DNA from 2 places in the Myceligenerans halotolerans genome. Region 2 is predicted to be linked to the other one. Evidence: predicted binding sites of a transcription regulator. Region 2 holds the regulator's gene; the other holds the start of a gene.
What was found. The regulator LexA, encoded in region 2, represses DNA repair genes until DNA is damaged. The targets are predictions, from matches to a motif close to TCGAACANNTGTTCGA.
Positions count from the first base shown of each region.

Region 1: a site for LexA is predicted at 7,676-7,691, ahead of ruvA (Holliday junction branch migration protein RuvA). Genes of this name have one in related genera too.

Region 1 covers NZ_BAAGRL010000027.1:75,871-87,191, reverse strand. The annotation lists gene ACYVK5_RS18320 (RelA/SpoT family protein) at 1-1,390, opposite strand, end outside; gene ACYVK5_RS18315 (adenine phosphoribosyltransferase) at 1,461-2,045, opposite strand; gene secF (protein translocase subunit SecF) at 2,244-3,338, opposite strand; gene secD (protein translocase subunit SecD) at 3,338-5,248, opposite strand; gene yajC (preprotein translocase subunit YajC) at 5,381-5,827, opposite strand; gene ruvB (Holliday junction branch migration DNA helicase RuvB) at 5,869-6,990, opposite strand; gene ruvA (Holliday junction branch migration protein RuvA) at 6,983-7,621, opposite strand; gene ruvC (crossover junction endodeoxyribonuclease RuvC) at 7,787-8,347, opposite strand; gene ACYVK5_RS18280 (YebC/PmpR family DNA-binding transcriptional regulator) at 8,524-9,285, opposite strand; gene pdxT (pyridoxal 5'-phosphate synthase glutaminase subunit PdxT) at 9,293-9,928, opposite strand; gene ACYVK5_RS18270 (tetratricopeptide repeat protein) at 9,940-11,321, opposite strand, start outside.
Region 2 covers NZ_BAAGRL010000002.1:121,584-132,904, forward strand. The annotation lists gene hflX (GTPase HflX) at 1-1,384, shown strand, start outside; gene ACYVK5_RS00610 (ATP-dependent DNA helicase) at 1,448-3,592, shown strand; gene ACYVK5_RS00615 (L-lactate dehydrogenase) at 3,649-4,635, shown strand; gene lexA (transcriptional repressor LexA) at 4,679-5,443, opposite strand; gene ACYVK5_RS00625 (LysM peptidoglycan-binding domain-containing protein) at 5,622-6,200, shown strand; gene nrdR (transcriptional regulator NrdR) at 6,335-6,847, shown strand; gene ACYVK5_RS00635 (DUF5302 domain-containing protein) at 7,011-7,199, shown strand; gene ACYVK5_RS00640 (nitrilase-related carbon-nitrogen hydrolase) at 7,503-8,351, shown strand; gene hydA (dihydropyrimidinase) at 8,405-9,835, shown strand; gene ACYVK5_RS00650 (TIGR03842 family LLM class F420-dependent oxidoreductase) at 9,872-10,894, shown strand; gene ACYVK5_RS00655 (ABC transporter permease) at 10,891-11,321, shown strand, end outside.

The DNA of each region.
Region 1 (11,321 bases), on a different contig from region 2:
TCACGCGGGCGCCCATGGTCCGGTGCCCCACCTCGGTATGCACGGCGTAGGCGAAGTCCACGGGGGTGGCGCCGGCCGGGAGCGGCATCACGTCACCCTTGGGCGTGAAGACGTAGACCTCGTCGCCGCCGATCTCGAAGCGCAGCGAGTCGAGGAACTCCGACGGGTCCGCCGTCTCCTTCTGCCAGTCCACGAGCTGGCGTAGCCACGCCATGTCCTGGGCGTGGGTGTCCTCCTTGGCCTGCTGGCCGCCGCCGTTGCGGTCCTTGTACTTCCAGTGCGCGGCCACGCCGTACTCCGCACGGCGGTGCATGTCGTGCGTCCGGATCTGGATCTCCACGGGCTTGCCACCCGGGCCGATCACCGTCGTGTGCAGCGACTGGTACATGTTGAACTTCGGCATCGCGATGTAGTCCTTGAACCGGCCGGGAACCGGGTTCCATCGCGCGTGCATGGCGCCGAGCGCCGCGTAGCAGTCGCGCACCGTGTCCACCAGGATGCGCGTGCCCACCAGGTCGTAGATCTCCGTGAAGTCGTGGCCGCGGACGATCATCTTCTGGTAGATCGAGTAGTAGTGCTTCGGGCGGCCCATCACCGACGCCTTGATCTTCGCCGAGCGCAGGTCCGACTCGATCTGCCCCCTGACCACGCTCAGGTACTCCTCGCGGGCCGGGGCGCGTTCGGAGACCAGGTGCACGATCTCGTCGTAGACCTTGGGGTACAGGTTCTGGAAGGAGAGATCCTCCAGCTCCCACTTGATCGTGTTCATCCCGAGGCGGTGCGCCAGCGGGGCATAGATCTCGAGCGTCTCGCGGGCCTTCTTCTCCGCCTTGTGCGCGGGCACGTACTTCCAGGTGCGCGCGTTGTGCAGGCGGTCGGACAGCTTGATGACCAGCACGCGGATGTCCTTGGCCATCGCCACGACCATCTTGCGCACGGTCTCGGCCTGCGCGGCGTCGCCGTACTTCACCTTGTCGAGCTTGGTCACGCCGTCCACGAGCAGCGCGACGTCGTCACCGAAGTCGGCGCGGAGCTGATCGAGGGCGTAGTCCGTGTCCTCGACCGTGTCGTGCAGGAGCGCCGCCGCGATGGTGGTGCCCTCGAAACCGAGCTCGGCCAGGATCGTGGAGACCGCCACGGGATGCGTGATGTACGGATCGCCGCTCTTGCGCATCTGGCCGCGGTGCGCCTGCTCCGCGGTGACGTAGGCGCGCTCGATGAGCGCCAGGTCGGACCGCGGGTGGTTGCTGCGGATCACCTGCAGCAGGGGCTCGATGGCGGCGGGCGTCGTGGAGCCGGCACGCGCTCCGAACCGGGCCAGGCGGTGACGCAGGCCAGGTGCCGTGGTCGGCGTGGAGGCCGGCGCGGGCGAGGCGTCGTTCTCGGCCATGTGCATGCCTCCTTTGCGCCGGTAAGATGGCTCAGTCTAACGGCCGTGTGGTCTGACCCGGGCCTTCACCTCATTCCTGCGCGGGTCCGACTCGCAGGAGAGTAGTCACTTCGTGACCGTCGAGCCTCTCACGGCCGTGAAGCGCGGCGAGCTCGAGCAGAAAGGCCAGTCCGGCGACCACTCCGCCGCCGCGCCGTACGAGATCCGCGGCGGCGGCGGCCGTGCCGCCGGTAGCCAGGACATCGTCTACGAGAAGAACACGGGAACCCGCCTGAAGTGTTCCCGACCGCAGCTCGATCGACGCCGAGCCGTACTCCAGGTCGTAGTCGACCCGCTCGACCGGGGGCGGGAGCTTGCCCGCCTTGCGCAGGGGCAGGAAGCCGACGCCGAGCTTCGTGGCGAGCGGGGCCCCGAACAGGAACCCCCGCGCCTCCATACCGGCTACCAGGTCGACCTGCCCGAGCCCCGCGACCGCGACAGCAAATCCGTCGACGACGTCGGCCAGCCCGGACGCGTCCGCCAGCAGCGGCATGATGTCACGGAAGAGGATGCCCTCGGCCGGGTAGTCGGGAACGTCTCGGATCAGGGAGCGCACACGCGCCGCACGCTCCGGTGAAAGACCGGAGAGTGCGGAGAGAGCGATGTCGTCGGTCACGGGACGTGAGCCTACCGGGCGGGTACGACAGGGCCACGCGAGCAGTCCGGCATGCGACGTGGGACCCTCCCGGCGCGCTCGGCCCGCCGGGAGGGTCCGCCTCCTGAAGCATTCGCCACCGGAACGGCACAGCCACTGGAACGACCCGACCCCCGAGGGCGCATGCCCTCGGGGGTCGGGTCTGCCGCGAGATCGTGCTCAGCGGCCCTTGCGGCGCGGCTGCGCCCGCTGCCCCTGGTGGCCTCCCGGGATCAGCTGGGACGTGCCCGCCGCGGCGGCGGCCAGGGCGGCCTCCGACGCGCCGTCGCTCGCCAGCTCGTCACGGGCGGCCAGCACCTTGGCCGTGTGCTCCTTGATCTTCGGCTCGCTCTCCCGGAACAGCACGTCCAGCGGCGGGGCGAGGAAGATCGACGACGCGGCGCCCACGGCGATGCCGACGAACAGCGACAGCGACAGGTCCTTCAGCGTGCCCGCGCCGAGCAGGAAGGCACCCACGAAGAGGATGCCCGCCACCGGCAGGAGCGCCACCACCGAGGTGTTGATCGAGCGCACGAACGTCTGGTTCACCGCGAGGTTGGCCCGTTCGGCGTACGTGCTGCGCGTCTGCTCCAGCACCGTGGCGGTGTTCTCCCGGACCTTGTCGAACACCACGACCTTGTCGTAGAGCGAGAAGCCGAGGATCGTCAGGAAGCCGATGATGGTCGACGGCGTGACCTCCCAGCCGATCGCCGCGTACACGCCCGCCGACACCAGCAGGTCCAGGAGGACCGCGACGACGCCGGCCATGGCCATCCGCCACGCCCGGAAGTACAGCGCCATGAAGACGACCACCGCGCCCACGAACACGAGCGTGCCGTACAGCGCCTTCTGCGAGACGCTCTCGCCCCAGGTGGGGCCGATAAAGGAGGTCGTCACCTGCTCGGCGGAGACGCCGTAGGCGTCGGCCAGCGCATCGCGGACCGCGTTGAGCTCGGACTCGTCCGTGAGCTCGGCCGTCTGCACGCGGACCGCTCCGTCACCGACCTGGGTGACCAGCACCTCCTGGTTGGGTGCTACCGAGTGCACGGCGTCGATCCCCGGGTCCTCCTCGGTGCTGGCCGCATTGGAGACGGTGAACTCGGAGCCGCCGCGGAAGTCGATGCCGAGGTTGAGCCCCTGCAGCGCGATGATCGCGATCGACGCCACCGAGAACAGCGCGACGATCGAGAACCAGACCCGGCGCTTCTGCATGATCGGGTAGGACCGCTGGCCCGTGTACAGGTCGTTGCCCCACTGGGCGAAGTTGAACGCCATCAGAGCTGCTCCTCGTTCTTCGCGGCCTCAGAGGCGGCCTTGCGCTCCGCGGCCCGCCGCTCGGCGATCGTCATCCTGCGGCCTTCCGCCGTCCGGACGGGGGCCGCCGTGCCGGCGCCGCTCGGGACGCTCTGCGGCTGCGCGCCAGCGTACGCGGGCGTCCGCTCGGCGGGCTCGGGCTCCTCCTCGACGGCGTCCGGCGGCGTCTGCGTGGTGCCGGGCTCCCACTCGACCCGGCCGGCGCCCTTGTAGCGGGGGCCGGACGACAGCTGCAACCGGTCCGGCGACAGGCCGGACCACTTGTGACCGTCGCGGAAGAACGAGACCTTCGCGATCAACTCCATCATCGGGTGGGTGAACCAGATGACGACCAGGATGTCGATCACCGTGGTGAGCCCCAGCGTGAACGCGAAGCCGCGCACCCCGCCGACCGTCATGAAGTACAGGATGATCGCGGAGAGCAGGCTCACGGACTTCGCGGCGTAGATCGTGCGGCGGGCGCGGACCCAGCCGCGCTGCACCGCGAGGCGCAGGGAGCGCCCGTCGCGGAGCTCGTCCCGGATACGTTCGAAGTACACGATGAACGAGTCCGCGGTGAAGCCGATCGCGACGATCAGGCCCGCCACACCGGGCAGGGACAACCGGTAGCCCATCCCCCACGACAGCAGGGCGATCACGACGTAGGTCATGACACCGGCCACGACCAGCGAGGCGACCGTCAGGGCGCCGAGCGTCCGGTACTGGAACAGCGAGTACACGACCACGAGGATGAGGCCGATCAGTCCGGCGAACAGGCCACGCTGCAGCTGCTCCTCACCCAGCGTCGCCGAGACGTTGTTCCGCGACTGCACGTCGAACGTCAGGGGCAGCGAGCCGAAGCTGAGCTGGTTCGCCAGGGTGGCGGCGGAATCACGGGTGAAGGTGCCGGAGATCTCCGCCTGGCCGTTCGTGATGATGACGCCCGGGCTCAGCGAAGGAGCCGAGACCACGAGGCCGTCGAGCGTGATCGCGAACTGGTTCCGCGGCGACTCGAGGCCCTGCAGGCGCTCGGTGGTCTCGCGGAACGCCGTGGTGCCCTCGTCGTTGAACGCCAGGTTCACGACCCACTCGCCGGTCTGCACGCCGTTCGCCCCGACGCCGAGACCCGACGACGCCGAGGTCAGCTCGGTGCCGGCGACCTCGACGGGCCCGAGGATGTACTTGGCGGCCCCGGCCTGGTCACAGGTGACCAGCGGCAGGTTCGGGTCGTCGCCGCCCCCGCCCTCGAGGTTCTCCGGGTCGGTGCAGTCGGTCCGGTCCGCGAGCTCCTGGACGGCGGGCGTGATCTGGGCCAGATCGCTCGGGTCGGTCGGGTCGAGGTCCGCCTGCTCCTGCTTGATCTGCTCCAGCAGCTCCTCGTCCGAGGCGGCGGCGTTGCCTTCCTCGTCCTCGGTGGCAGAATCCTCGCCGTTCGCGTTCTCGCCTTCGCTGTCCGCGTTCTCGGAGTCGGCCTCGTCGCCGGACTCTCCCTCCGCGGCGGGATCGGCCGTCGCGAAGGGCGACGCGACCGTCAGCACCGGTCGGAACTTCATCTGCGCCGCCTTGGAGATCAGCGCGATCGTCTCGTCGTCCACCTTGCCGGGGATCTCGACGATGATCTGCCGGTCACCCTGCACCGCGATGTCCGCCTCGGTGACACCGTTCGCGTCCACGCGCTGGCGGATCACCCCAACGGCCTCTTCCATGGCCTCGGGGGTGATGTCCGAACCGTCGCTCGTGACGGCCTGCAGCACGATCTGGGTACCGCCCTGCAGGTCGAGGGCGAGTGCCGGGGCGAAGCTCGCCCCGCCGGGATTGTCTTCGGAGCGCGCGTCGAACTGCGATCCGGCCACGAGCACCGCGAGGGGCAGGAGCATCGTGAAGATCGTCATCAGGACGATCGTCCGGACCGGCCGTGAGCGCCGGTTGTCAGTCGCCAACTTGTCGTCTCTTCTCGGTTGCGCGCCGCTGCGGCGGCACGGGTTCGACGCCGCCGCAGGCTCACACCCCCAGCGACGCGGTCGTCACTTGCCGTCGGTGTCGTCGTCCTTGCGCGCCTGCTGGTCGCGGTACTCGCGCTGGGCGGAGTCCAGACCGGAGATGTCGTCCGGGACGTCGATCACGTCGGGCCCGATGGTACTGCCCGAACCTTCTTGCTCGCTGACCTCGGACTCGTCCGTGTCGTCCGAGTCCTCCGGGACCGGCGTCGCGAACTGGGCCGGGATCTCCTTGACCGCGGGCATGACCCAGTCGGTCACGTGGCCGTCCGAGGACTCGATCCGCACGAGCTGCCGGTCCGTGTCGACGGCGACGACGACGCCGACCATGCCGGACTGGGTCATGACCTCGATACCGGGCTGCAGGCTCTCACGGAACTGGGCAGCGGCCCGCTGCTGCTTGCGGCTGCGGCTCGTGGTGAAGAAGAGCATCGCCGCGAGCGCGATGATGAGAATAAGGAAGGTGATGTCCACGTCTGTCCAGTCAAGGTCGGTGTCAGGGGTGCCGACCCAGTCTATGCGTCGAAGAGCGTGTCCGTCGTCGCCCTTGTGGACGGCGCCTCGCCGCCCTGCTGCGCCGGGGCTCCCGAGGCGTGCGGAGGCGTCAGCCCCAGGTGCTCCCAGGCCGCGAGAGTGGCCACCCGGCCCCGGGGCGTGCGGGCGATGAGACCCTCGCGCACCAGGTAGGGCTCCGCGACCGTCTCGACGGTGTCCGACTCCTCCCCGACGGTCGCCGCAAGCGTCGTGAGGCCGACAGGGCCGCCGCCGAACCGCGTGCACAGCGCCGTCAGCACCGACCGGTCCAGCCGGTCCAGCCCGATCGCGTCGACCTGGTACACCCGCAGCGCGGACTTCGCCGCGTGCAGGTCCAGCGTGCCGTCGCCGCGCACCTGCGCCCAGTCCCGCACGCGGCGGAGCAGGCGGTTCGCGACCCGGGGCGTGCCACGCGAGCGCCCGGCGATCTCCGCGGCGGCGTCGCGCCCGACGCCGGTCCCGAGCAGGCCGGACGAACGGAGGATGACCTGCTCCAGCTCGGCCGGCGAGTAGAAGTCCATGTGCCCGGTGAACCCGAACCGGTCCCGCAGCGGCGCGGGCAGCAGACCGGACCGCGTGGTCGCCCCGACGACTGTGAACGGCGGCAGCGCGAGCGGGATCGCGGACGCGCCCGGCCCCTTGCCGACGATGATGTCGACCCGGAAGTCCTCCATCGCGGAGTACAGCAGTTCCTCCGCGGGCCGGGCGAGGCGGTGGATCTCGTCGATGAACAGCACCTCGCCCTCCTCCAGGGAGGAGAGCACGGCCGCGAGGTCTCCCGCGTGCTGGATCGCCGGCCCGGACGTGATGCGCAGGTTGGCGCCGATCTCGGCCGCGATGATCATCGCCAGAGTGGTCTTGCCCAGCCCCGGTGGCCCGGACAGGAGCACGTGGTCCGGCGCGCTCCCCCGGGCGACGGCCGCCCGCAGCATGAGCGAGAGCTGCTCGCGCACGACGGGCTGGCCCACGAACTCCTCCAGCCGCTTGGGGCGCAGCGCCGCCTCGGCCGCCCGCTCGACGTCGTCGGACGCCGTGCCGACGAGCCGCGGAGGGCCGTCCTCCGTGGTGAACGCGCCCGCCCCGGTGGTCGCCTCCTCAGCCACGAGCGCCCCCGAGGACGCGCAGCGCCGCCCGCAGCGTGGTGGCCACGTCCGCCGGCGCGACGGCGTCCTCCCCGGCCTCGGCGAGCACCTTCGCCACCGCGTCCTCCGCCGACTTCACCGGCCAGCCCAGGCCCGCGAGCGCCTCGACGACCTGCTCGGTCCCGGGGTCGGTCACGAATGCGCCCGTCGGCCCCGGGCCGTCGTCGGGCACCCGTCCGGCGACGGCGGACGGCGGGCCGAGTCGGTCGCCGAGTTCCAGGAGGATGCGCTGCGCGCCCTTCTTGCCGATGCCGGGCACGCGGGTCAGCGCCGCCGTGTCCTCGGCAGCCACGGCGCGACGCAGCCCCTCGGGCGGGTACACGGCGAGCATCGCGAGCGCCAGGCGCGGCCCGACGCCGCTGACGGTCTGCACGATCTCGAAGACATCACGCTCGTCGGCGTCGGCGAAGCCGTACAGGGTCATCGAGTCCTCTCGGACGACCATGCTGGTGGCGACCCGGGCCTCCGCTCCGACCCGCAGGGCGGCGAGGGTGCCGGGCGTGGCGTGCACCAGATAGCCGACGCCGCCGACGTCGACCACGGCGCGGTCCAGTGTCACGTGCTGCACGGTTCCCGTCAGCGAGGCGATCACGGGTGCTCCTTCCGGCGGCTGCGGTGGTCGGGCTCGCCGGGGCCGGCGTTCCCCTCGAACGTCCGTGCGATCCTAGCGTGACCGCCGGCCCCGGCGAAGGCGACGCGCAGGGACGGGCGGAAGCCCACCCGGAACGGGGAGGCGCGTCCTCAGGACGGCAGCGTGTCAGCCCTTGCGGCGTGCCGCCGCCTCCGCGGCCGCCCAGGCGCGCTGGGCGGAGGTCAGCTCATGCCGCTCTCCCCCTTGCAGCGCGCCCGCCGGGCGCCACAGATGGCAGACCGCGAGCGCCAGTGCGTCCGCGGCGTCGGCGGGTTTCGGGGGGTCGTCGAGCCGCAGGATGCGGCTGATCATCTTCGTGACCTGCGCCTTGTCGGCGCGGCCGGAGCCTGTCACGGCGGCCTTGACCTCGCTCGGGGTGTGCAGGGCCACGGGGATGCCGCGGCGGGCGGCGGCGAGCATCGCGATGCCCGCCACCTGGGCGGTGCCCGTCACGGAGGCGACGTTGTGCTGTGCGAAGACCCGTTCGACGGCGACGACGTCGGGCACGTGTGCCTCGATCCACTCGTCGAGGCCCTCGGCGATCCGCAGGAGACGCAGGTCCACCGACAGGTCGGCGTCGGACCGGATGACGCCCACGCCGGCCATCTGCGCCCGGCGCCCGGGCAGGGAGTCGACGACGCCGACTCCGCACCTGGTCAGGCCAGGATCGACTCCGAGAACGCGCACGCCTCACGATCTCACACGAACACCGCTGCCCCCGGCACGCACGCCGGAGGTTGCTTCCGTGACCTCGCGTCGAGCGACGGCGGCCCCACGGGACCGTCGAGCGCGCTTCATACGATGTGAGGCGAGTCCCGCTGCCAGGCACCCCACACGGGTGGCCCGGCAGCGGGGTGAGGTCGTCACTCCTCGGCGTCGAGTGCTTCCATGACCTCGTCGCTCGCGTCGAAGTTCGCGTAGACGTTCTGTACGTCGTCGCTGTCCTCGAGGGCGTCGATGAGGCGGGTGATCTTCTTCGCGCCCTCGACGTCGACCTCGACCTGCATCGACGGGTGGAATACGACGTCGGCGGAGTCGTAGTCGATTCCGGCGTCCTGGATGGCCTTGCGCACGGGGACCAGGTCCGTGGCCTCGGACATGACCTCGATGACCTCACCGAGGTCGGTGACCTCCTCGGCACCGGCGTCGAGCGCGGCCATCATGACCTCGTCCTCCCCCACGCCGTCGGACTTCGGCACGACGACCAGGCCCTTGCGCGAGAACAGGTAGGACACCGAGCCCGGGTCGGCGAGCGAGCCGCCGTTGCGGTTGAACGCGGTGCGCACCTCGGCCGCGGCACGGTTCTTGTTGTCGGTGAGGCACTCGACCAGCACGGCGATGCCGTTGTTGCCGTAGCCCTCGTACATGATCGTCTGGTAGTCGACGGCGTCGGCGCCCTCGCCGGAGCCGCGCTTGACCGCGCGATCGATGTTGTCGTTCGGGACCGAGGACTTCTTCGCCTTCTGGACGGCGTCGAACAGTGTCGGGTTGCCGGCGAGGTCACCACCACCGGTACGCGCCGCGACCTCGATGTTCTTGATGAGCTTCGCGAACAGCTTGCCGCGCTTGGCGTCGATCGCCGCCTTCTTGTGCTTGGTCGTGGCCCACTTGGAGTGACCTGACATGTACCCGTTAACTCCTTCGCGAATCTTCGATGATGCGGGCGAACAGTCCGTGCACGCGCGCGTCCCCCGTGATCTCCGGATGGAAGGCGGTGGCGAGCAGCGGGCCCTGCCGTGCTGCGACGATCTTACCGGCGGCCGCCACCTCGCGGCCCGACGTGTCGGTCCCGGGGATCCGGGCGAGCACCTCGACGTCGTCGCCGGCCTCCTCGATCCAGGGCGCACGGATGAAGGCGGTACGCACGGGGCCGCCGGGGACGCCGCCCATCTCCAGGTCGGTCTCGAACGAGTCGACCTGCCGCCCGAAGGCGTTGCGCCGCACCACGACGTCCATGCCGCCGAGCGTCTGCTGGTCGGCGGTGCCCGACGTGATGCGGTCCGCGAGCAGGATCATTCCCGCGCACGAGCCGTACACGGGCAGGCCTTCCTTGATCATCGCGCGCAGCGGCTCGGCCAGGCCGAACACGTGCAGGAGCTTGTCGATGGTGGTCGACTCCCCGCCCGGGATCACCAGCCCGTCGACCGCCTCCAGCTCGGAGGTGCGGCGCACCGGGATCGCGCGGACGCCCACGCTCCCGAGCGCCGCGGCATGCTCTCGGACGTCGCCCTGCAGGGCGAGGACTCCGACGGTAAGTGTGCGTGTCACGGGAGTCGATCCTATGACGACGTCGGAGCCCCGCCCTCCTCGATGTCCACCAGGACGTCCACGGCCCCCGTCGGCGAGCCGCGCAGCCTCCGCTCCCGCGCGACGAGTTCGACGCTCTCGTCGCGCAGCGCGAACGCCTCCTGCACCGCGGCGGTGGCGGCCTCGGCGCGACCGAGGCTACGCAGCACCGTGGCGAGATTCGTCAGGGCGACGGCGAGGCTGTCCTGGTGGTGCGGGCGCTTCGAGCGCGCGAGGTCGCGCAGCATGCTCACGGCCTCCGTCGCCGGGGCGACGGCGTCGAGCGGCCGGCCCGCCTCGGTCAGCCGCACGCCCAGGCGCGACAGCGAGCGGGCCAGATCCTCCTCGTACCGGCCGGGCAGCCGGGCCGCCAGCTCGCGGCGGATGGCCACCGCCTCCTCCTCCAGCGGCAGCGCCTCGGCGAACCGGCCGAGCCGCGCGTAGGTGACCGCCAGGTTGGAGCACGACGTCGCGAGCATGTCGCGGTAGCGCTGCGGTGTCTCCTCGGCCAGCTCACGGCGGATCCTCACGGACTCCTCCTCCAGGCCCGCGGCCTCGGCCGCGCGGCCCTGCTCCGACAGCAGCGACCCGAGGCCCGCCAGCGACCACGCGACCAGCCACCGCATCCCGACCGGGTCCTGCCGCGCGAACCGGCGCCGGATCGACAGGGCCTCCCGCGCCGCCGCGACCGCCTCGGCCGGCCGGTCGAGCTGCGCCGCCGCGTCGCTGAGGTTCGACAGCGCGAAGGCGAGGTACTGCTCGTGCTCCCCGGGACGACGCAGCGTGAGCCGCCGCCGGATCTCCACGGACTCGCGCAGCCCGTCGATCACGTCGGCCGCCCGGCCGAGGTCGACCTGCCCCACGGTGTTCGCCAGCACGAGCGCGAGCATCGCCTCGTGCGCGGCGGGGTCGCGGGCCACGAGCCGCCGCAACGTCGCCACGGAGGCCGTGTGGCACACCTCGACCTGCTCCGGGCGCCCCAGGAAGTCGTAGGTGATCGCCATCCCGTTCAGGGCGTTCGCCAGCATCGGGTCCATCCACACCCGCTCCCCGGCAGGCGCGGCCCGGCACACGGCCGCGACCTCGTCCGAGATCTGGAGCGACTCGGTGTACCTGCCCTTGCCGAACAGCACGCCCGCCATCACCATGCGGGCCTCCAGCAGCGGCACGTGGTACCGGTGCGGGGCGTGCCGGGCCAGCTCGCGCCACGCCGTGACGGCCCCCTGGGCAGACGGCGGCACCTCGTCGTACGTCTCCGGCGCCCCCAGCGCCCGCGCGAGCGTCGCGGTGGCGTCCGCCTTCTCCGGCGTCACAGGCCCGCTGTCGGAACCGTGCTCGCCGACGACGGCGGTGAGCCGCTCCGCCAGCCCCAGCG
Region 2 (11,321 bases):
CGACGGCGACCAGCTCGACCTGGAGGAACGCAGCGCGCTGCGCCGCGTCCGCGGACTCTCCACGGAACTCGACGACGTCACCGAGGTCGAGTACCGGCAGCTGCGGCTGGAGAAGGTGGTCCTCGTCGGCCTCCACACCGGCGGCGAGGCCGCGTCGCGCGAGGCCGAGGTCTCGCTGCGCGAACTCGCCGCGCTCGCCGAGACCGCGGGCTCCGAGGTCCTCGACGGCCTGCTGCAGCGCCGCCAGAAGCCCGACCCCGGCACCTACCTCGGATCCGGCAAGGCGGCCGAACTCGCCGACATCGTGCGCGACGTCGGCGCCGACACCGTCGTCGTCGACGGCGAGCTCGCGCCCTCCCAGCGCCGCGCGCTGGAGGACGTCATCAAGATCAAGGTCGTCGACCGCACGGCGCTCATCCTCGACATCTTCGCCCAGCACGCCAAGTCCAAGGAGGGCAAGGCGCAGGTCGAGCTCGCCCAGCTCGAGTACCTCCTGCCACGCCTGCGCGGCTGGGGCGAGTCGATGTCCCGGCAGGCCGGTGGCCAGGTGGGCGGCGCCGGCGCCGGCATGGGTTCGCGCGGACCCGGCGAGACCAAGATCGAGCTCGACCGCCGTCGCATCCGCAACCGCATGGCCAAGCTGCGGCGCGAGATCGCCGCGATGAAGCCCGCCCGCGAGACCAAGCGCCTGAATCGCAAGCGTCACGCCATCCCCGCCGTGACCATCGCCGGATACACCAACGCCGGCAAGTCGTCCCTGCTCAACGCCCTCACCGGCACCGGAGTCCTCGTGGAGAACGCGCTGTTCGCCACCCTCGACCCCACCGTGCGGCGCTCGCGGACCGAGGACGGCCGGGTCTACACGCTGGCCGACACCGTGGGCTTCGTGCGGCACCTGCCGCACCAGCTCGTGGAGGCCTTCCGCTCCACGCTGGAGGAGGTGGGCGACGCCGACCTGCTGCTGCACGTCGTGGACGCCTCCCACCCCGACCCCGAGGGCCAGATCGCCGCGGTGCGCGAGGTGCTCACGGAGATCCCCGGGATCGGTGACGTGCACGAGATCGTGGTGCTGAACAAGGCCGACGTCGCCGATCCCGAGGTGGTCGGGCGGATCCAGCGCCGCGAGCGGAACACGGCAGTGGTCAGCGCCCACTCCGGCGAGGGGATCGCCGAGCTCCGCGCCCGCATCGCGGCCGAGCTGCCCCGTCCCGGCGTCGAGGTCGACGTCGTGATCCCGTACTCACGCGGGGACCTCGTGCACCGCGTGCACGAGCACGGAGACATCGACCACACCGAGCACGTGGCCACGGGCACCCTGGTGCGCGGGCGCGTGGACGAGCAGCTCGCCACCGAACTGCACCGGGCGGCGCGCGCGGCGTCCTGACGTTCGGAGCGGTCCCGAGGGCCCGGGAGACCACTGTCAGTGGCTGGTCGTACGATCGATGCCGTGACCATCCCCGCTGACGCGCCCGCCACCAGTACCGACGTTCCCGAGGTCGACGATCTTCTCGACCTTGCCGTCGGTGCGCTCGGCGGCGGTCGGCGCGAGGGACAGCACCACATGGCCCGGGCCGTGACCGAGGCGATCGAGTCCGGCGAGCACCTGCTGGTCCAGGCCGGCACCGGCACCGGGAAGTCGCTCGGCTACCTGGTCCCGGCGGTGCGGCACGCGGTGTCGTCCGGGGACCGGGTCGTCGTCTCCACCGCCACGCTGGCCCTGCAGCGGCAGGTGATCACGCGCGACCTGCCGCTCGTGGCCGAGACCGTGGCCCCGCGGCTGGCGCGGACGCCGCGGATCGCCCTGCTCAAGGGCTGGCACAACTACCTGTGCAAGCACAAGGTCGGCGGCGGCTATCCCGGTGACGACACGACGTTGTTCGACCTGGCGGGCGCGGAGGATCACGCGGCTCCCGAGCCGCCGAGCACACGCGGCGGCGGCGCGGGCGGTCCGGCCCGGGGTCGCCGGGGGCGCGACGACGCCGCCTCGCTCGCCGATCATGTCCGCCGTCTGCACGCCTGGGCCGGGGAGACGGACACCGGCGACCGGGACGACCTGGTGCCGGGCGTACCGGACAAGGCGTGGCGGCAGGTGTCGGTGACCGCCCTGGAATGTCTCGGCAGCAAGTGCCCGATGCTCGCGGAGTGCTTCCCCGACCAGGCCCGCGCGGCGGCCCGCGACGCCGATGTCGTGGTGACGAACCACGCCATGCTCGGCATCGCGGCCTCCGGGAACCCGAACGTGCTGCCGGAGCACGACGTCGTCGTGGTCGACGAGGCGCACGAGCTGGTCGACCGCGTCACGGCGTCGGCCACGGTAGAGCTCTCGGCGGCGTCGGTCGAGCACGCCGCCCGCCTGGCGCGCCGGCACGGCGGCGCCGACACCACCGTCCTGGAGGACGCCGGCACCGGACTCGGCACGCTCCTTGTCACGACGCCGGGCGACCGCTTCCCGCGAGGGCTGGAGGGGGAGCTGCGCGACGCCGTGGGCGGGGTGCGTGACGCGGCGCGCGCGGTCCTCAGCGAGCTCAAGCCGGACAAGCAGGAGAAGGGCCCGGGCGCCGCGGGGAACGACGGCGACCCCGGGATCAAGATGGCTCAGGGCGCCATGCTGCAGCTCTTCGAGGTGGCCGAGCGGATGGCGGCGGACGACACGGCCGCGGACGTGCTGTGGCTGACGCGCCCGGACAACGCCTGGGGCGGGTTCGGGGAGTCGGTCTCCCGGCTCCACGCCGCCCCGCTCCACGTCGCGGGGCTGATCCGGACGAACCTGCTCGGCGCGGCGACCGGTGTGCTCACGTCCGCGACCCTGGCCCTGGGCGGCACGTTCGAGCCGATCGCGAGCACGTTCGGGCTCGGGCCGGGTGCCGCGGCGGGTCGTGGTGGCGACGCCGGCGACGCGACGGACGGCGACGGCGAGGCCGCCGCGTGGCAGGGGATCGATGTCGGCAGCCCGTTCGACTACGGCAAGCAGGGCATCTGCTACATCGCCCGGCACCTGCCCGCGCCCGGCCGGGAGCCCACCACGGACGCGCAGCTCGACGAGATCGCCGACCTCGTCACCGCCGCGGGCGGTCGCACGCTCGGGCTGTTCTCGTCCCGTCGTGCGGCGACGGCCGCGGCCGAGGCGATGCGGGAACGGCTCGATCTGCCGATCCTGGCGCAGGGGGACGATCAGCTTCCCACCCTGGTGCGCGAGTTCGCCGAGGACCCGTCCGCCTGCCTGTTCGGCACGCTGTCGCTGTGGCAGGGGGTGGACGTGCCCGGCCCGTCGTGCCAGCTCGTCCTCATCGACCGGATCCCGTTCCCCCGGCCGGACGACCCGGTGAAGGCGGCCCGTGCCCGCGCGATCGAGCAGGCCGGCGGGAACGGTTTCATGGCCGTGTCGGCGGCGCACGCCGCACTGCTGCTCGCGCAGGGTGCCGGGCGCCTGATCCGCGGGACGGAGGATCGCGGCGTCGTCGCCGTCCTGGACCCGCGCCTGGCGACCGCCCGGTACGCGTCGTTCCTGGTGCGCTCGATGCCCGCCTTCTGGCCGACGACGGACCCGGCGCTCGTCCGAGCGGCGCTGGCCCGGCTGGACGCGGACGCGTAGAACTCGTGGGTGGGCGCGCCGTGCGGGCCGCCCACCGCTACCCATCGGGAGGAACCGTGACCGCTGTCGGCGATGTCACCGCGGCGCATCATGCGTTCGCCAGGACCACGAAACTGGCCGTTGTCGGCGCGGGAGCGGTCGGGACGACCCTCGCCTACGCCGCGCTCGCCCGCGGAACGGCGCGCACCGTCGCGCTGATGGATGTGAACAGGGCGAAGGTCGACGCCGAGGTCCTCGACCTCCAGCACGGCCAGATGTTCGTCCCGCAGGCGGAGATCGTCGGGTCCGACGACGTCGCGGTGTGCGAGGGAGCCGACGTCGTCGTGACCGCGGGGGCGAAACAGAAGCACGGCCAGACGCGCCTCGACCTGGCGGAGTCGACCGTCAGCCTGACGCGACAGATCGTGCCCGCGCTCGTCGACGTGGCGCCCGATGCGATCTTCGTGATGGTGACCAACCCCGTCGACGTCGTCACCTATGCCGCGCAGAAGGTCTCGGGGCTCCCGCGCGAGCGGGTGTTCGGGAGCGGCACGGTGCTGGACACCTCGCGTCTGCGTGAAGCGATCGCACGGCAGTCGGGGGTGGCGGTCGGCAACGTCCATGCCTACATCGCCGGGGAGCACGGCGACTCGGAGATCGCGCTGTGGAGTTCGGCGTCGATCGCCGGTGTGCCGCTGCTGGAGTGGAGCGGGCTGGCCGGGAGGCCCGCGCTGGACGAGGAGCTCCGGTCTCGTATCGCGGCCGACGTCGTGCAATCGGCCTACCGCATCATCGAGGGCAAGGGCGCCACGAACTATGCGATCGGGCTGGCGGGAACACGAATCATCGAGGCCGTTCTCAAGGACGAGCATCGAGTGCTGCCCGTGTCCTCGTACCTGGACGACTACTACGGGATCAGCGACGTGTGTCTCTCGGTGCCGTCGCTCGTGGACCGGCGCGGCGCGACCGAGACGATCGAGGTGCCCTTGTCCGACGGCGAGTTGCGCGACCTGCGCGCCTCGGCCGAGCGTGTGCGCGAGATCCAGCGGCGGTTCGGGCTGTGACCTGCTGCCGGGTCGGTACGTGGGGTGCCGACCCGGCAGGATGTCAGAGGCTGCGCAGCACCGCGACGATGCGGCCGAGGATCTGGGCCTCGTCGCCGGGGATGGGCTCGTAGGCCGCGTTCTGCGGAATGAGCCAGACGTGGCCGTCGGTCTGCTTGAACGTCTTGACCGTGGCCTCGCCGTCGATCATGGCCGCGACGATCTCGCCCTGCTCGGCGACGTTCTGCCGGCGCACCACGACCCAGTCGCCGTCGCAGATGGCGGCATCGACCATCGAGTCGCCCGCGACCTTGAGCAGGAAGAGCTCGCCGTCGCCGACCACCTGGCGCGGGAGCGCGAAGATGTCCTCGACGGCCTGTTCGGCGAGGATCGGGCCACCTGCGGCGATCCGGCCCACGAGCGGGACGTACGACGCCTGCGGACCCGACTCGGGCTGCTCGGCGGCCCCGTCCCAGTGCACCTCGCCCTGCTGCGGGTTCTGACGCGCGCCCGAATCCGGATCGACCAGCTCCATCGCGCGCGGGCGGTTCGGGTCCCGGCGGAGGAATCCCTTGCGCTCCAGGACCTGGAGCTGGTGCTTCACGCTCGACGGGCTCGCGAGGCCGACGGAATCGCCGATCTCGCGCATCGACGGCGGATAGCCGCGCGCCTCGAACGACTCCCGGATACAGGTCAGCACCTTCCGCTGGCGAGGCGTCAGACGATCGGCGGCAGGGCCGAGATCGAGCGGTTCGTCGTTCCGGGCGATGGTGCCGACACTGCCCAGGCTTCCCGGCATCATGCCCGGTGTCCTCTCACGTCCCGTCATGCTGTGGCCCTCCTCGTCGTTTGATAGCGCCAACTCTAGATCGGATCCGGGCGAATCTCAAACGGATGTTCGAGCGTGTCTCGACACGAAGGGTGTTGCGTGCTACACAATGGTACGGGTGTTCGTCGTACGCTTGTCCGACGAACGCGTGTTCGACAGGCTATCTCAGGAGGCGGTCATGAGCACCACCACCACGGTGGAGCTCCGGGGGCTCAGGAGGTCTCGGAGCGCACGATCCCGAGCGGAAAGATGCCATCTGCGGGTGGTGCCTCCGCTCGACGAGGCGGTCGCCGTGCGGGCGGATGCTCCCGGTCCCGCCCGCCCGCGCGGCGTGGCCCCGGTCGGCGCCGGACCGGGCGGTCCTGGCGCCGGGGCAGCAGGCCCGGCCGCCGCGCCTCGACGGGACGCGGATCCTGCCGGTGAGCCTCCGGGCAGCGGGCGTCGTACGCTCGCGGCCCGCCTCGGCCTCGAAGGGCTGCGGCTGACCGCGCGAGGCAGGTTCGCCGTCGCCGTCGTCACCCTGGTCCTCGCGGCTCCGGTGGTGTGGGGTGCGACGGCGGTCGCGAGCTCGCCCGAGGCGCCCGTCGAGGTGCGGTCCCACGCCGTGGAGCCCGGCGAGACGCTCTGGGGGCTGGCCGCGTCGATCGCGGAGCCCGGGCAGGACGTGCGTGACGTCGTGCGCCGGCTGCAGGACCTGAACGACCTGCCGACCGGGGGCCTGACGGTGGGGCAGACCCTCTACGTCCCGGCCGGGTGACCCCCGGGCCGGCGTGAAGTCGGCAACGTTCTCGACATATCGCTGCAGTCGTGTTGCATGGGCGCGGTTTGCCCGCATACGGTCAAGTCCCGGCCGGGAGTACCCGGCCGCCGGCCGAGCCCGCAGGAGACCGCATGCACTGCCCGTTCTGTCGTCACGGTGACTCGCGCGTGGTGGACTCGCGGACGTCGGACGACGGTTCGTCGATCCGCCGCCGGCGGGAGTGCCCGGCGTGCCACAAGCGCTTCACCACCATCGAGACGGCGAGCCTGACCGTCGTCAAGCGGTCCGGGGCGACGGAGCCGTTCGTGCGGGACAAGATCGCCACGGGCGTACGCAAGGCCTGCCAGCCGCGCCCGGTGAGCGACGACGATCTGGCGCTCCTCGCGCAGCGTGTCGAGGAGACGCTGCGCAGTACCGGCAGCGCGGAGATCGAGGCGAACGAGATCGGCAAGGCGATCCTGGGGCCGCTGCGGGAGCTGGACGTCGTGGCGTACCTGCGTTTCGCCAGCGTCTACCAGGACTTCTCGTCGCTGGAGGATTTCGAGGTGGCGATCACCGACCTGCGCAAGGACGCGGAGGCGGTCCCCGCGCACGAACCGGGGGAGGATGAGGCGAGCGACGCGTCCCCTGCCGAGCGGGTGTGACGGGCGCCGCCGGGCGGCGGGAGCACGCGGCACGTTCCAAGGGGGAGCGGGTGCACGAGGAATGGGGAGAGCCCGGAAAAGGGCTGGCGCATCGCGGTCGTCCGGGAGACGCTGGTCGCACGGACCCGGCCAGGGATCCTGAGACGACGAGGAGGTGGTCGGTGTGACGTCCGAGAGCAACGATCGCAGCACGGCACCGAGCGAGGACGCGAAGGCGAAGTTCCGCGAGGCGCTGGAGCGCAAGAAGAACGCGAGCCACCGCACGGAAGACGCCGAGCGGAACACCGGAGCGGTGCACGGCCCGGAGACCACGGGGCCTGTGCAAAAGATGTTCCGCCGCAAGAGCGGCTGAGGCTGATCGATCGAGGCCGCCGACCGGGTGTCTGACCTGGTCGGCGGCCTTCGTCGTTCTGGCGGGACTCGACCCCGAGCTGATCGCTGAGCCCGACGCGCTCGTCGTATCTCTACATCGGATGGTCGCGGTGGCCGGCACATGCCCCGGCCACCGGAGGGCGCCGTCGGCCCCGGGCGCCCGAACGCCCGTGCCAGCGATGTCGCCCGCTGAAACAATTGTCACAACCTGGAAACCCGGAGGGTGTGCCGGGCGAAACCAACTCCTACTTGGCTGGGCCTCCTGTCAAGGCAAGGAGTTCGCGTGACCACTGTCCGAGTAGCTTTCACCCAGGCCCGCTGGACCGGCGACAAAGAGTCCATGATCACCCTGCACGAGGCCTGGGCCCGTGAGGCGGCCGACCGGGGCGCACAGGTGATCGCCTTCCAGGAGCTGTTCTACGGCCCCTACTTCGGCATCACCGAGGACCCCGCGTACTACCGGTACGCCGAGCCGATCCCCGGACCCACCGTCGAGAGGTTCGCAGCGCTCGCGGCCGAGCTGGGCCTCGTCATGGTGCTGCCGGTCTACGAGGAGGACCAGCCCGGCGTCCTGTACAACACGGCCGTGGTGGTCGACGCCGACGGCACCGTGCTCGGTAGTTACCGCAAGCACCACATCCCGAACCTCGACAAGTTCTGGGAGAAGTTCTACTTCCGGCCCGGCAACCTGGGCTTCCCGGTGTTCGACACCGCGGTCGGGAAGATCGGCGTCTACATCTGCTACGACCGGCACTTCCCCGAGGGCTGGCGGGAGCTCGCGCTGAACGGCGCGCAGATCGTCTTCAACCCCAACGCGACCAAGCCGGGGCTGTCCAACCGCCTCTGGGAGATCGAGCAGCCGGCGGCCGCGGTCGCCAACGGCTACTTCGTCGTGGCGAACAACCGGGTGGGCCTCGAGGACAACGAGTACGGCGAGGAGGCCGTGGACTTCTACGGCTCGTCCTACGCCGTCGGGCCGGACGGGAACTACGTGGGCGACGTCGCCTCGGCGACCCATGACGAGCTGGTCGTCCGTGATCTCGACCTGGACCAGGTGCGCGAGGTCCGCGAGCGATGGCAGTTCTTCCGCGACCGCCGCCCGGACGCCTACACCGCCATCACGGCGCCGTAGCCCGTGCGCGCAGCGACCCGCGGACGGAACCCGCAGACCGATCTGGAGGCACGATGACGATACTCATCACCGGCGGAACAGTGGTGAACGCGACGGGCACGGTCCAGGCCGACGTGCTGATCGACGGCGAGACGGTGGCGGCCGTCGTCGCCCCCGGCAGCATCGCCCTGGGGGCGGACCTGGCTGCCACCGCGGACCGGGTGATCGACGCGACCGGCAAGTACGTGGTGCCCGGCGGCATCGACGCGCACACGCACATGGAGTTGCCGTTCGGCGGCACCGCCGCCAGCGACACGTTCGAGACCGGCACCATCGCCGCGGCCCACGGCGGCACGACCACGATCGTCGACTTCGCGGTGCAGCGGCAGGGTGAGCGGGTGCAGGACGGCCTGGAGTCGTGGCACAAGCGTGCCGCGGGCAACTGCGCCGTCGACTACTCCTTCCACCAGATCGTCGGCGGGGTGGACGACGACTCCCTGGCAGCGATGCGCACCCTCGTGGACGAGGGCGTCACCAGCTACAAGATGTTCATGGCCTACCCCGGCGTCTTCTACGCGGACGACGCCCAGATCCTGCGCGCCATGCAGGTGGCCCGCGACGAGGGCCTGCTCACGATGATGCACGCGGAGAACGGCCCGGCGATCGACGTGCTCGCCGGCCAGCTCGTCGACCAGGGGAAGACCGACCCGTACTACCACGGGATCGCCCGCCCCTGGCAGCTCGAGGAGGAGGCCACGCACCGCGCCATCATGCTCGCGGACCTCACCGGGGCGCCCCTGTACGTGGTGCACGTGTCGGCCAAGCAGGCAGTGGCCCAGCTCGCCGCCGCACGCGACGCCGGCAAGAACGTGTTCGGCGAGACCTGCCCGCAGTACCTGTACCTGTCGCTGGAGGACCAGCTCGGTGCGCGCAGCGACGAGTGGGGCGCCTTCGAGGGCGCCAAGTGGGTGTGCTCCACGCCGCTGCGCGCGCGTGCGGAGGGCCATCAGGACGCCATGTGGCAGGCGCTGCGCACCAACGACCTGCAGGTGGTGTCCACCGACCACTGCCCGTTCTGCATGACGGACCAGAAGGAGCTGGGGCGGGGCGACTTCCGGGCGATCCCGAACGGGATCGGCTCGGTGGAGCACCGCATGGACCTGCTCTACCAGGGTGTGGTGACCGGCCGGCTGACCCTGGAGCGCTGGGTCGAACTCGCCTGCGTCACCCCGGCGCGCATGTTCGGGATGTACGGCGCCAAGGGCGTGATCCAGCCCGGCGCCGACGCCGACGTCGTCGTCTACGACCCCGCGGGCAGCACCCGGATCGGCGCCGCCATGCACCACATGAACATGGACCACTCCGCGTGGGAGGGCTTCGAGATCGACGGGCACGTCGACGTCGTCCTCTCCCGCGGACAGGTGGTGGTGGACGACGACGGCTTCCACGGCCGGGCCGGTCACGGCCGGTTCGTGAAGCGCGGGCTGAGCCAGTACCTCGTCTGACACGACAGCCGGAGACGGCGGAAGAGAGCAGAGCAAGTGGACTTCGGAATCGTGCTGCAGAACGACCCGCCGGCATCGCGGGTGGTGGACCTGGCGGTCCAGGCGGAGGACCAGGGATTCGACCATGTGTGGACGTTCGACTCGCACCTGCTGTGGCAGGAGCCGTTCGTGGTCTACTCGGCGGTCCTGGCGGCGACCCGGCGCGTGGTGGTGGGGCCGATGGTCACCAACCCGGCCACGCGCGACTGGACGGTGATCGCGTCGATGTTCGCCACGCTGAACGACATGTTCGGCAACCGGACGATCTGCGGGATCGGGCGCGGCGACTCGGCGGTACGGACGCAGAACGGGCGCCCGGCGAACCTCGCGACACTGCGTGAGTCCGTGGAGGTGATCCGGGCCCTGGGCAACTCGGGCGAGGCGGAGGTGAACGGCCGGCCGGTCCGTTTCCCGTGGTCGAAGGGCTCGGAGCTGGACGTCTGGGTGGCCGCGTACGGGCCCAAGGCGCTCGCGCTGACGGGCGAGGTGGGGGACGGCTACATCCTGCAGCTCGCCGACCCTGCCATCGCGGCGTGGATGATCGGTGCCGTCCGGGACGCCGCCGCGGCCGCCGGCCGGGATCCCGACGCGGTGAAGTTCTGCGTGGCGGCACCGGCCTATGTGGGGGACGGGTCCGCGTCGGGTATGGCGCACATGCGCGACCAGGTGCGCTGGTTCGGCGGCATGGTCGGCAACCACGTCGCCGACATCGTGTCGCGCTACGGGGCGGCGTCGGGTGTTCCGCAGGCGCTGACCGACTACATCGAGGGCCGCACCGGCTACGACTACGCCGAGCACGGCCGGGCGGGCAACAGCCACACGGAGTTCGTGCCCGACGAGGTGGTGGACCGGTTCTGCCTGGTCGGCACGCCCGAGGAACATATCGCGCGCCTACGCGAGCTGGAGGCCCTGGGCTGCGACCAGTTCGCGATCTACCTGCAGCACGACGGCCAGGAGGAGACCCTGCGGGCCTACGGCGAGACGATCATCCCCGCGCTGGGCACGCCGGGGACGCGGTGAGGGGCGCGCGTGCGGTGGTCGCCGGGGTGTCCGGCGTCGTCGGCCTCGGGGTCGCCTGGGAGGCGTACAAGGCCCTGATGCCCGACGACGGGTGGGTGCTCGGCGAGACCCGGATCCTGCCTCGCACCACGGACGTGGCGATGCCGCACCTCTGGGACATGGCCGCCCGGGCCGCCGAACCGCTGACCTCCGCGCCCGACGCGCCGCCGCTGTGGCTGGCGACGCTCCAGGGTGCGGGATTCACGCTCGGCGTCTCGGCCGCCGGGTGGGTGGCCGGCGTGGTGCTCGGCCTGCTCGTCGCGATGCTCATGGCGCGGTTCGTGCCGGCGCGCGCGGGCCTGCTGCCCTGGGTGGTGCTGAGCCAGACCGTGCCGCTGATCGCCATCGCGCCCCTGGTCAAGCGGTGGGGCGCGCAGCTCGAGATCGG